One region of the Acidovorax sp. 107 genome, then DNA from elsewhere that is predicted to be linked to it. Evidence: riboswitches for the same ligand, from Rfam matches in the RefSeq annotation. Region 1 holds a riboswitch; the other holds the start of a gene.
What was found. Region 1 has a riboswitch for glycine ahead of gcvT (glycine cleavage system aminomethyltransferase GcvT). Riboswitches for the same ligand answer to the same signal wherever they lie in the genome.

Region 1 (5,572 bases):
ATGCCTGCGGTCATGCTGCACCGCCATAATTTGACCGAGGTCGGGGACCGCTGTGCAAGGGGCTTGCGCGCAGCCAATCGCCCTGGCCCAACATCAACAGGAGACACCATGCAATTGACCAAACTCGTCGTTGGCCTGAGCCTCGCGCTCGGCTTTGTGGCCACCGCTGCAGCGCAGACCACCATGCGCATCAGCATCTCGACGGCCCAGAACTCCCACCAGGGCGTCGCCATCGACACGTTTGCCAAGGAAGTGGAAAAGCGCACCGGCGGCCGCTACAAGGTTCAGACCTTCTACAACGGCGCACTCGGTGGCGAGCGCGAATCAATCGAAGCTGTGCAACTGGGTACACAAGAACTGGCCTTCAGCTCCACCGGCCCGGTGCCCAACTTTGTGCCAGAGACCAAGATCCTGGATGTGCCCTTCCTGTTCCGCGACAAGGCACACGCCCGCGCCGTGCTCGACGGTCCCATCGGCCAGGACCTGCTGTCCAAATTTGACGCCAAGGGCTTCAAGGCGCTGGCCTGGGCTGAAAACGGCTTCCGCCACATGACCAACAGCAAGCGCGACGTGAAAGAGCCCGGTGACCTCAAGGGCCTGAAGATGCGCACGATGGAGAACCCCGTGCACATTGCCGCCTACAAAGGCTTTGGCATCATCACCACGCCCATGGCCTTCCCTGAAGTGTTCACGGCGCTGCAGCAAGGCACCGTGGACGGCCAGGAGAACCCTCTGTCGGTCATCATCTCGGCCAAGTTCGACCAGGTGCAAAAGCACCTGACACTCACCGGCCACGTGTATTCGCCCTGCATCTTCGTGATGAACAAGGCAGCGTTCGACAAGCTCTCGGCAGCCGACAAGCAGGCCTTCATTGACGCTGCCAAGGAAGGCACCAAGGCCAACCGTGCACGCGTGGACGAAGACGATGCCAAGGGCGTGGCCGACCTGCGCGCCAAGGGCATGACCGTGATCGACAACGTGGACAAGGCCAAGTTTGTGGCGGCACTGGCCCCTGTGAACGCCGAGTTTGAAAAGCAGTTCGGCAAGGCTGCCATCGACAAGATTCGCGACGTCAAGTAATTTGTCTCTTTGCTATTACCTTTGCAGCTGATAACGCCCGTAGCCATTGCGCTATCGGGCGTTTTTATTCTTGAACCATCGCTAGTTCTGATCACCTCCTACCTACCCATGGTTGGCACCGCCCCATGAAAAACGTTTTTCTTACTTTTGAGCGATGGACCACCTTCATCGCCATGCTGGGCGCTTGCGCCATGCTGACGATTGCCGCGGCCCTGGGCATGTTCCAGATCGTGACCCGCTTTGTGCTGGAGCAGCCCGCAGAATGGACTGAAGTGCTGATCCGCTTCAGCCTGATCTGGATGGTGTTCCTGGCCATCCCAGCTGCGTTTCGCCAAGGGGCGATGGTTAGCGTGGATGTGCTGTATCGCTGGAGTCCACCGCGCATCAAACGGGTGCTGGACTGGGTGGTGGCACTGGCGGCACTGGCCCTCATCGGCATCATCATCTGGTACGGCTGGGACTACGCGCAACGCGGGGGGGTACAGAGCATGGCCGGGCTGGAGTCTGTGTCCATGTTTTGGGCTTACCTGGCCATGCCGGTGGGTGGTCTTTTTTGTGTAGTCGGCATCATTGGCAACCTCATTGATCCCCTGCGTATGGAACTGGAGACTGCTCAATGAGTTTGGTCATGATTTCAACGATGGTGCTGTGCTTTGCGCTCACCGTCTCGGTGGCCGTGTCCATCGGTTTGGCTTCCATCCTGGGCATCCAGGCCTCCAACGCGAACATGCTCATTTCCGTCAAGGAGATGTTCGGGGCCATCAACAAATTTCCGCTGGCAGCCATCCCCTTCTTCATCCTCGCGGGCAACCTGATGGAGACTGGCGGCATCTCGCGCCGCCTCGTGGAGTTTGCCAAGAGCATCGTGGGCGGCGTGCAGGGTGGCCTGCCCATGACCTGCGTGCTGACCTGCATGATCTTTGCGGCCGTGTCGGGCTCGTCGGTCGCCACTACGTTTGCAATTGGCGCCATCCTGATTCCTGCGCTCATCAAGCATGGCTACCCCACCAGCTACGCCGCCGCGCTGCAGGCCACCAGTGCCGAGTTGGGCGTGATCATCCCGCCTTCCATCCCGATGATCCTGTACGGTGTGAGCGCTGAGGTGTCGATTGGCGAACTGTTCATCGCGGGCTTCGGCCCCGGACTGCTCATCAGCGCTGCCCTGATGCTGTTTGTCTGGGTGTACTGCAAGTACAAGGGCTGGGGCAAAAACGACGGCGATGGGCGCATGCCCTTTGGCAAGGCCACGCTGCAGGCGGGTTGGGCGCTGCTGATGCCGGTGATCATCCTGGGCGGCATCTATGGTGGTGTGTTCACCCCCACCGAGGCATCGGCCGTCGCCGTGTTCTACGCGTTGGTGGTGGGCATCGTCATCTACCGCGAGATCAAGCTCAAGGACCTGTTCGCCATCCTGCGCAAATCTGCCATCTCATCGGCGGTGATCATGTTCATCATCGCCAACGCCGGCTTGTTTGCATTCCTCATCACGCGCGCCGGCGTGCCCGATGCCATCGGCCGCTGGCTGGAGGCGGTACTGCAGTCCCCTGCCCTCTTCTTATTGGGCGTGAACGCGGCGCTGTTCGTGATCGGCATGTTCATCGAGACCAGTGCGGCCATCATTGTGCTGGCACCCATTCTGGCGCCTGTGGCCATGCATTTCGGTGTGGACCCCGTGCACTTCGGGCTGATCATGGTGGTGAACCTGGCGCTGGGCATGATCACGCCACCATTCGGGGTGAACCTGTTCGCGGCCTGCACGGTGGCCAGAATCTCGCTGGATCGGATCATCAAGCACTTGCTGCCGTTCGTCGGCGTGATTCTGGTGTGCCTGCTGATCATCACCTATGTGCCATCGATCTCGTTGGCACTTCGGGATCTGGTCTACGCAAAGTAGTTAGAATCGCCCAGTCAGGAGAGAGTGCTCCGTCTTGTCCCCAAGGCGCGCGGCACCGCCGAAGGCGCAGGCAGCAGCCGAACGCTCAGGCAAAAGGACTGGCAACCGCCCGCAGCGATGCGGGCGTTCCCTTGCTGGAGAGAGGTGACCCCACAGAAAAGAAACTGTGTGCAGGCCATCCACCGAAGGAGCAAACCGCACGGCCAGCCAGGGCGCTGCGGTGAATCTCTCAGGTAAAGCGGACAGCAGGGCAAATCCCGTGACCACACCGTGGTCGCGGCCCCCATTTGCCCGGAGTCCGCCATGTCAGCCACCGCCCCCCTGCTCACCACGCCCCTGAACGCCCTGCACATCGAGCTGGGCGCTCGCATGGTGCCTTTTGCAGGCTATTCCATGCCCGTGCAATACCCCGCTGGCCTGATGGCCGAGCATGTGCACACCCGCACTGCCGCCGGCCTGTTTGACGTGTCGCACATGGGCCAGCTCAAGCTGATCGGTGCCGATGCGGCGGCGGCGTTTGAAACCCTGATGCCCGTGGATGTGATCGACCTGCCCGTGGGCAAGCAGCGCTACGGCCTGCTTTTGACCGACGAAGGCACGGTCATTGATGACCTGATGTTCTTCAACCAGGGCGTGGTGGATGGCGAGCCCACCCTTTTTGTTATCGTCAACGGCTCCTGCAAAGTGGGCGACATTGCCCATATCCAGGCCCGCATCGGCCAACGCTGCAAGGTGGTGCCCATGCCCGACCACGCCCTGCTCGCGCTGCAGGGCCCACAGGCCGTCACCGCCCTCGCCCGCCTCGCGCCCGGCGTCGAAAAGCTGGTGTTCATGACCGGTGGCGCTCTCAGCATTGCTGGCTGCGACTGCTTTGTGACCCGCAGCGGCTACACCGGCGAAGACGGCTTTGAAATCTCCGTGCCCGCCGTGCAGGCCGACGCCCTGGCCCGCGCCCTGCTGGCCCAGCCTGAAGTCAAGCCCATCGGCCTGGGCGCCCGCAACTCGCTGCGCCTCGAAGCAGGTCTGTGCCTGTACGGCAACGACATCGACACCACCACCACGCCCCCCGAAGCCGCGCTCAACTGGGCTATTCAGAAAGTGCGCCGCACCGGCGGCACGCGTGCGGGTGGTTTCCCTGGCGCCGACAAGGTGCTCGCACAGATTGACAACCCTGCCAGCCTGCCCCGCAAGCGTGTGGGTCTGGTCGCGCTGGAACGTGTGCCGGTGCGCGAGCACACCGAACTGCAGAGCACGGACGGCCAAAAGATCGGCGAAGTCACCAGTGGCCTGCTGGGCCCCACGGTGAACGAACCTGTGGCCATGGGCTACGTCACGCCCGACTTTGCAGCCATCGGCACCCGTGTCAACGCCATCGTGCGCGGCAAGCCGGTGCCCATGGAAGTGCGCGCCATGCCCTTTGTGCCCGCCAATTACTACCGCGGCTGATTTCATCAGCGAAGCGCAGAAGCTGCGCCCGCTTACATTGCAGATTCCTTTACTTTTTTCCTTTGCTTGAGGAGCTTCCCATGACGATCAAATTCTCCAAAGACCACGAGTGGATCAACGCCGCTGATGCCAACGCCTCGGTGGTGGGCATCACCGTCCACGCGCAGGACGCGCTGGGTGATGTGGTGTTTGTGGACCTGCCCGAAGTGGGCAAGAGCTTTGCCCAGGGCGAAGTGGCTGGCGTGGTCGAGTCCGTGAAGGCCGCCGCCGATGTGTATATGCCCGTCTCTGGCGAAGTGGTGGAAGTGAACGAAGCCCTGCGTGCCGACCCGTCGCTGGCCAACAGCGATCCGCTGGGCGCTGGCTGGTTTTTCAAGGTCAAGCTGGCCGACGCGAGCCAGCTCGACGCCCTGCTGGACGAAGCCACGTACACCGAGTTCGCCAAGAACGCCTGATCCTTGCCGACTTACAGGGCATGGCGCCGGGCCATGCCCGGCCCGCCGCCCCGCCGGGTGCGAGCCACCTCCCCGGCACTGCCCCCAACCCGCTGCGACCTACGAGACTGCCCCATGCTGATGCAATCCGCCACCCCCCTTGGCGCGCTTGAAAACGCCACCGAATTCCTGCCCCGCCACATCGGCATCGACGCAGCCGACGAAGCGCACATGCTGTCGGTGATCGGCGAAGCCTCGCGCCGTGCGCTCATCGAATCCATCGTGCCGCGCTCCATCGCACGCAGCCGGGGCATGGACCTGCCAGCGCCGCTCACCGAAGCGGCAGCACTGGCAGAACTCAAGGCCATCGCGGGCAAGAACCAGTTGCTCAAGAGCTTCATCGGCCAGGGCTACTACGGCACGCACACACCGGGCGTCATCCTGCGCAACATCCTGGAGAACCCCGCCTGGTACACCGCCTACACGCCCTACCAGGCTGAGATTTCGCAAGGCCGCATGGAGGCCCTGGTCAACTTCCAGACCATGGTGTGCGACCTCACCGGCATGCCGATCGCCAACGCCTCCATGCTGGACGAGGCCACCGCCGCCGCCGAAGCGATGACACTGGCCAAGCGCTCGGTTAAGAGCAAGAGCAACGTGTTTGTGGTGGCGGGCGATGCCCACCCGCAGACCATTGAGGTCATCCAGACCCGCGCCA
Region 2 (5,572 bases), 1.6 Mb from region 1:
TCTTGGGGTCTAGCGGCGGCTGGCCGCCGTGGGGCGATGCGAGCGTGATCTGCGCGCCTGCGTCCTTAAACACGTAGTACGGAGCGGCAAACTCTTCCAGCCAGAAGCCCGTCTTTTTGCCGGTATCGCCCAGTTGGTCGTGGGACGTCAGAACCATGAGGATGTGTGCCATGGGTGTCGCTTTCGTTGTGGCGTTGATCGGGAGAACAGAAAACGACACCCTACCAGCCATGGGGCCCTTTGTCCCACGGTGCGCGCAGGTTGGCGGCATTGGCTTACAGCATGGCATTGCCGTGCGTGCCGTCGCCGCAGACCTTCAACGCAGCTGCCTCGCCAGAAACTCCACCACCTCGTTCTCCAGTGTGGCGTGGTAGGCCACGCGGTCGAAGCCCTCGGGGTTGGCGGCGGCGTCTCCCGCCTCGGAGGCCAGCGGCCAGACGGACTGGGCCATGAAGGCAAAGTGGCCTGCTCCCGGCACCGTGCTGGCCTGTGCGGAGGGCAGTTGGGCCGCCACGTAGCCGCCGTGGTACTTGCCGGTGAGCACGGCATCACGCTCGGCCACCATCAGCCGCACGGGCACGCTGATGGCCTTCAGGCTGCCCTGCGTGAACACCACCGCCATGGGCGCCATGGCCACCACGGCGCGGATGCGGGGGTCTGCCACCGAGACCAGCGGGCCGTCCTGCACGACGGCGGAGCCCTGCGCGGGCGCCGCAGCGGCAGCAGCCGGCGCGGCCTGACCAGACTGGGCACGGCTCGGGAGCTTGCCCAGGCTGCAAAAGCCAGGGTCGTCCGACACGCTGCCGCAATGCTGCGCCGCACGGGCCGGTTCTGCCTGTGCGCCAGCGAGGGCCAGCACGGTGTAGCCACCCGCCGAGTGCCCCACGGCGCCAATGTGCCCGGCCGGAATGCGGGGGCCCCATTCGGGGCTGGCCAGCAGCGCGTCCAGCACGCGGCTCACCTGGCGGGGGCGCTCGCTGAAGTAGTGGCCCGAGGTGATCATCGACCGGTCTTCCCAGTTGTCGCCCGGGTGGCGCAGTGCAGCCACCAGATAGCCGTCGGCCGCCAGGCGCGTGGCCAGGTTGTGGTGGCCCAGTTCATGGCCGCCGGTGCCGTGCGAGATGAGGATCAAGCCCTTGAGGGGCGCGGCTGCCACCGGCGCGCCCGGCGTGACCACGGGCCGCCACGGGCCCATGGGCTGGGTGCGCGCCACCACCGGGGTGGGGTAGAACAGTGCCACGGTCACGGGCTGGGCGCCAGGGACCACCAGGGTGCGCAGGCCGGCGTACTGGGCCGAGGCCGGCGTGGCCCAGGCCAGCAGCGCCACAAAAGCCGCCAGCAGCGGGGCACGGGCCTTTCGCCATGCAGAGCGGAGGGCCAGAAAGAAGATGAGGGTCACGGTGCGCCTTTCGTCAAATGCCACCCAGAGGGGCGGCTTGACGGCACTGTAGGCGGCACAACCGGCGGGCTCCAGCGCCCTGCGACGAAACGCCGCTGCGCGGCGCGAAATGCGGAGCGAAAGGGGCGAGCGCATGCCCGCCCTAACCGCCCGCAACCGCTTGCAGCGCGGCTTCGAGGATTCGGTGGCTCACGGCGGGCCCGATCTCGCGCTGCTCGCCCAGGGTCACCATGCCATGCACTCGACGGCGGCGGTGGATGGAGGGCGCGGGGGTGCGGGCGTGAATATTCGCTCCCCATTTCGTAGCACCCAGTGCTTAATCAACAAGCGCCCTATCCGTTTTCAACCAAAATCCAAAGCACCCTCGGCTGGCGGGCGGCGTCCGGTCAGGCCGCACTCGAAGGGGCTCTGGACAAAGTCTGTGCGGTCATCGACGCAGGTGCCAAAGACGTATTCTGGGTACAGGTAGTCGTCCCCAAAGCGCATCAGATCGAGCGGCATGGTGCGCAGTACCGGCTGGCGCCCCTGCACCGCCACGGCCATGTACTCGGTCCACACCGGCAGCGCCAGCGTGCCGCCGGTCTGTCGGCCCAGGCTGCGCGGCTGGTCGTAGCCCATCCAGACCACCGAGACCACGCCCGACGAATAGCCCGCAAACCACACGTCGCGCGCGTCGTTGGAAGTGCCGGTCTTGCCCGCCACGTCGGGGCGGCCGAGCGCCTTGGCCCGCCTGCCGGTGCCGTGCTCGACCACGTCGCGCAACAGGCTGTCCAGCACGAAGGCGTTGCGCTCGGACACCACAGTGGCGCGGGGTGAGGGCCCGTCCGCCGCGTACAGCACCGCGCCGCCGCGCTTGCTCACGCTGCGAATCAGCCGGGGCTGGACCAGTGTGCCGCCGTTGGCGAACACGGCGTAGGCCTGCGTGAGCTGCAGCGGGGTGACAGCGCCCGCGCCGAGCGCCAACGGCAACCGCGGCGGGTTGAGCGCGGGGTCGAATCCGAAGCGGGCGGCGAACTGCTGCACGTACTGCACCCCGGCCGCTTCCATCAGGTTGACGGCTACCATGTTCTTGGAGCGCACCAGGCCGCGCCGCGCGGAAATGAAGCCTTCGTAGTTGCCGCCGTAGTTGCGCGGGCTCCAGGCGGCGCGCCCCCGGGCGGCAGGGGTCACCACGCGCTGCGCGTCGTCCACCAGCGTGCCGGGCGCGTAGCCTTTTTCCAGCGCGGCGGAAAAGATGAACGGCTTGAAGGTGGAGCCGGGCTGGCGCAGGGCCTGCACCGCATGGTCGAACTGGTTCAGCGCGTGGTCAAAGCCCCCGGCCAGCGCCAGGATCTCCCCAGTGTCTGCGTCCAGCGAGACCAGGGCCCCCTCCATGCCCGGCAACTGGGCCAGGCGCCATTGCTGTCGCGCATCGGCCACCACGCGGATCACCGCACCGGGCGCAATGCGCCGCCCCGGGGACGCTGTGGGCGACAGCGCCGCCCGCGCGCCCGCGCTCAACCGGCTGCGCGGAATCTGCACGCCCGTACCGTCGCGCAGCACGGCGGTGATGCCCTGCGCCGGCGACGCCTCGCGCACCAGGGCCGTCCGCAGTTCACCGCTGTCCGGAAAGGGCGCGAGGGCCGCGCGCACTTCGCGGCGATGGCCGGCGGGCACGCGGGCGGCCACCCAGGCTTCTGGCCCCGCATAGCCCTGGGCCTCCTGGGCGCGCAGCAGCCCGGCGCGCAGGGCCTGCGTGGCGGCCCGCTGGTCGGCCACGCTGAGGGTGGTGACCACATCCAGGCCCAGCGCGTACGCATCGTCGCCAAAGTGGGCCACCACCGTCTTGCGTGCCTGCCCCACGGCAAAGGCCGCTGCCGGATCGATGGATCGCGTCTGCGTGCGCAGCGTGAGCACCTCGGCACTGGCCGCGTCGTAGGCGGCGGTGTCCAGGTAGCTCAGCGCGTGCATGCGTTGCAGGATGTACTGCTGGCGCACGGTAGCGCGCTCGCGGTTGACGACGGGGTTGTAGGCTGAAGGTGCCTTGGGCAGGCCGGCGAGCATCGCCGCCTCGGCAACCGTCAGCTCGTCCAGGGTTTTGTCGAAGTACACCGACGCTGCCGCTGCGAAGCCGTAGGCGCGCTCGCCCAGGTAGATCTGGTTCATGTACAGCTCCAGGATCTTGTCCTTGCTGTACGTGGCCTCCAGCTTGTAGGCCAGCAGGATCTCCATGAGCTTGCGGCTGTAGGTTTTCACGCGGCTCAGAAAGAACACCCGCGCCACCTGCATCGTGATGGTGCTGGCGCCCTGGGCGTGTTCGCCGGACACCACGTTGCGCAGCGCCGCGCGCGCCAGGCCGGTGAAGTCCACCGCGCCGTGCTCGTAAAAGCGCGCGTCTTCAATGGCCAGCAGCGCCTGGCGCACATGCAGCGGGATGTCGCCGATGGGCACGACCTCGCGGCGCTCCTCGCCAAACTCCGCCAGCAGACTGCCGTCGCGCGCAAAGATGCGCAAGGGCCGCATGGGGTCGTAGTCGGCCAGGTGGTCCACGGTGGGCAGTTGCTGCCACAGCAGATGGAGCACCCAGGCCCCGCCGGAGCCCCCGGCCAGGACCAGGCCCACCAGGAACCCGCAGAGAAATTTGAGCGCCGAGCGCTTGGGGTGAAGCGCACCGCTGGGCGCGGCGACAGACGGAGATGATGACGGCATGGGAGGGAACTCGGGCTGGTGCAGTGCCCGTTCCAAGACGGGCCTGCGGCGCCTCTCCCCCTGTCCCTGTTACCTGAGAGTTTCAGCTGCGGTGGCAGCCAGCCCCTTCGGTGGACCCCACCCGCGTTGCGCGATGGTGGCGGCCTCTCTCCAGTCGGCGATGGTCTCTTGCGGTCCGGTTGCCTGAGCGATGATGGGAGTTTGCGCCTTCGGCGGGGGCGCCGTACGCCCCGCTCTCCCGCAAGAGAAGGGTTGACTCTAACCCACGCGCACAAACCGAACCGGGCCTCAAGGTCATTGGCCCGGGGTCTTGGGCCTTTTCGCTGGCGCGCCCCGTGCGCAGCGTTACAGCGCGGCTTCGAGGATGCGGCGGCTCACGGCGGGTGTGATCTCGCGCTGCTCGCCCAGCGTCACCATGCCGTGCGCTTCGAGCTGCGCCACCACGGTGTCCACCACCTCGCTGCCCAGGCCGTAGCCCGACAGGCGCGTGGCGATGCCCATGGCCTCAAAGAAATCGCGCGTGCGCTCGATGGCCGCCGTGATGCGTTCGTCGTCGGTGCCGGTGGTGATGCCCCATACGCGCTCGCCATACTGCAGCAGCTTGGCGCGCTTGGCCACCCGGCGCTCGTTCAGCAGCGCGGGCAGCACGATGGCCAAGGTGCGCGCGTGGTCGATGCCGTGTAGCGCCGTGAGTTCGTGGCCGATCATGTGCGTGGCCCAGTCCTGCGGCACGCCCGCGCCGATCAGGCCGTTGAGCGCCATGGTGGCGGCCCACATCAGGTTGGCGCGGTCGTCGTACACGGGCTCGGTGGCCGCGAGCAGGCGCGGGCCCACCTCGATCAGCGTCTGCAGGATGCCTTCCGCAAAACGGTCCTGCACCGGCGCATTGACCGGGTACGTGAGGTACTGCTCCACCGTATGCACAAACGCATCGACCACGCCGTTGGCCAGCTGCTGGGGCGGCAGGGTGTAGGTCTTGGTGGGGTCGAGCACCGAGAACACAGGGTAGGTATGCACGCTGCCAAACGACAGCTTGGCACCCTTGCCGCGGTGGGTGATGACGCCGCCGTTGTTCATCTCCGAGCCCGTGGCGGGCAGCGTGAGCACTGAGCCGAACGGCATGGCGCCCTTGATGTTCCGGCCGTGCTTTTCAAGGATGGCCCAGGGGTCATCGCCTTCGAAACGGACAGCGGCCGCGATGAACTTGGTGGCGTCGATCACCGAGCCACCGCCCACGGCCAGCAGAAAGTCAAAGCCCCCTTCGCGGATCTGTGCCACGGCCTTCATGGAGGTTTCATAGCTCGGGTTGGGCTCGATGCCACTGAAAGTGGCGTGCTGGCGATCGCCCAGCGCGGCGCGCACCTCGGCCAGCGTGCCGGTCTTTTCGGCGCTGGCGCCGCCCACCAGGATCAGCACCTTGGCGGCAGCGGGCACCAGCTTGGCCAGTTCGGCAATGCGGCCCTGGCCGAAGGCGATGTGGGTAGG

Region 2: it holds a riboswitch for glycine, as region 1 does, so the genes downstream of both, C8C99_RS17165 (penicillin-binding protein 1A) here and gcvT (glycine cleavage system aminomethyltransferase GcvT) in region 1, are expected to answer to the same signal.

The regions. Positions count from the first base shown of each region.
Region 1 is NZ_QBTZ01000001.1:2,112,390-2,117,961, forward strand. Features, by position in the region: gene C8C99_RS09945 (TRAP transporter substrate-binding protein) at 109-1,080, shown strand; gene C8C99_RS09950 (TRAP transporter small permease) at 1,206-1,700, shown strand; gene C8C99_RS09955 (TRAP transporter large permease) at 1,697-2,974, shown strand; glycine riboswitch at 2,980-3,085, shown strand; glycine riboswitch at 3,099-3,230, shown strand; gene gcvT (glycine cleavage system aminomethyltransferase GcvT) at 3,278-4,420, shown strand; gene gcvH (glycine cleavage system protein GcvH) at 4,501-4,875, shown strand; gene gcvP (aminomethyl-transferring glycine dehydrogenase) at 4,990-5,572, shown strand, end outside.
Region 2 is NZ_QBTZ01000001.1:3,672,296-3,677,867, reverse strand. Features, by position in the region: gene C8C99_RS17175 (type 1 glutamine amidotransferase domain-containing protein) at 1-172, opposite strand, end outside; gene C8C99_RS17170 (hypothetical protein) at 317-1,399, opposite strand; gene C8C99_RS17165 (penicillin-binding protein 1A) at 1,742-4,087, opposite strand; glycine riboswitch at 4,249-4,338, opposite strand; gene C8C99_RS17160 (iron-containing alcohol dehydrogenase) at 4,433-5,572, opposite strand, start outside.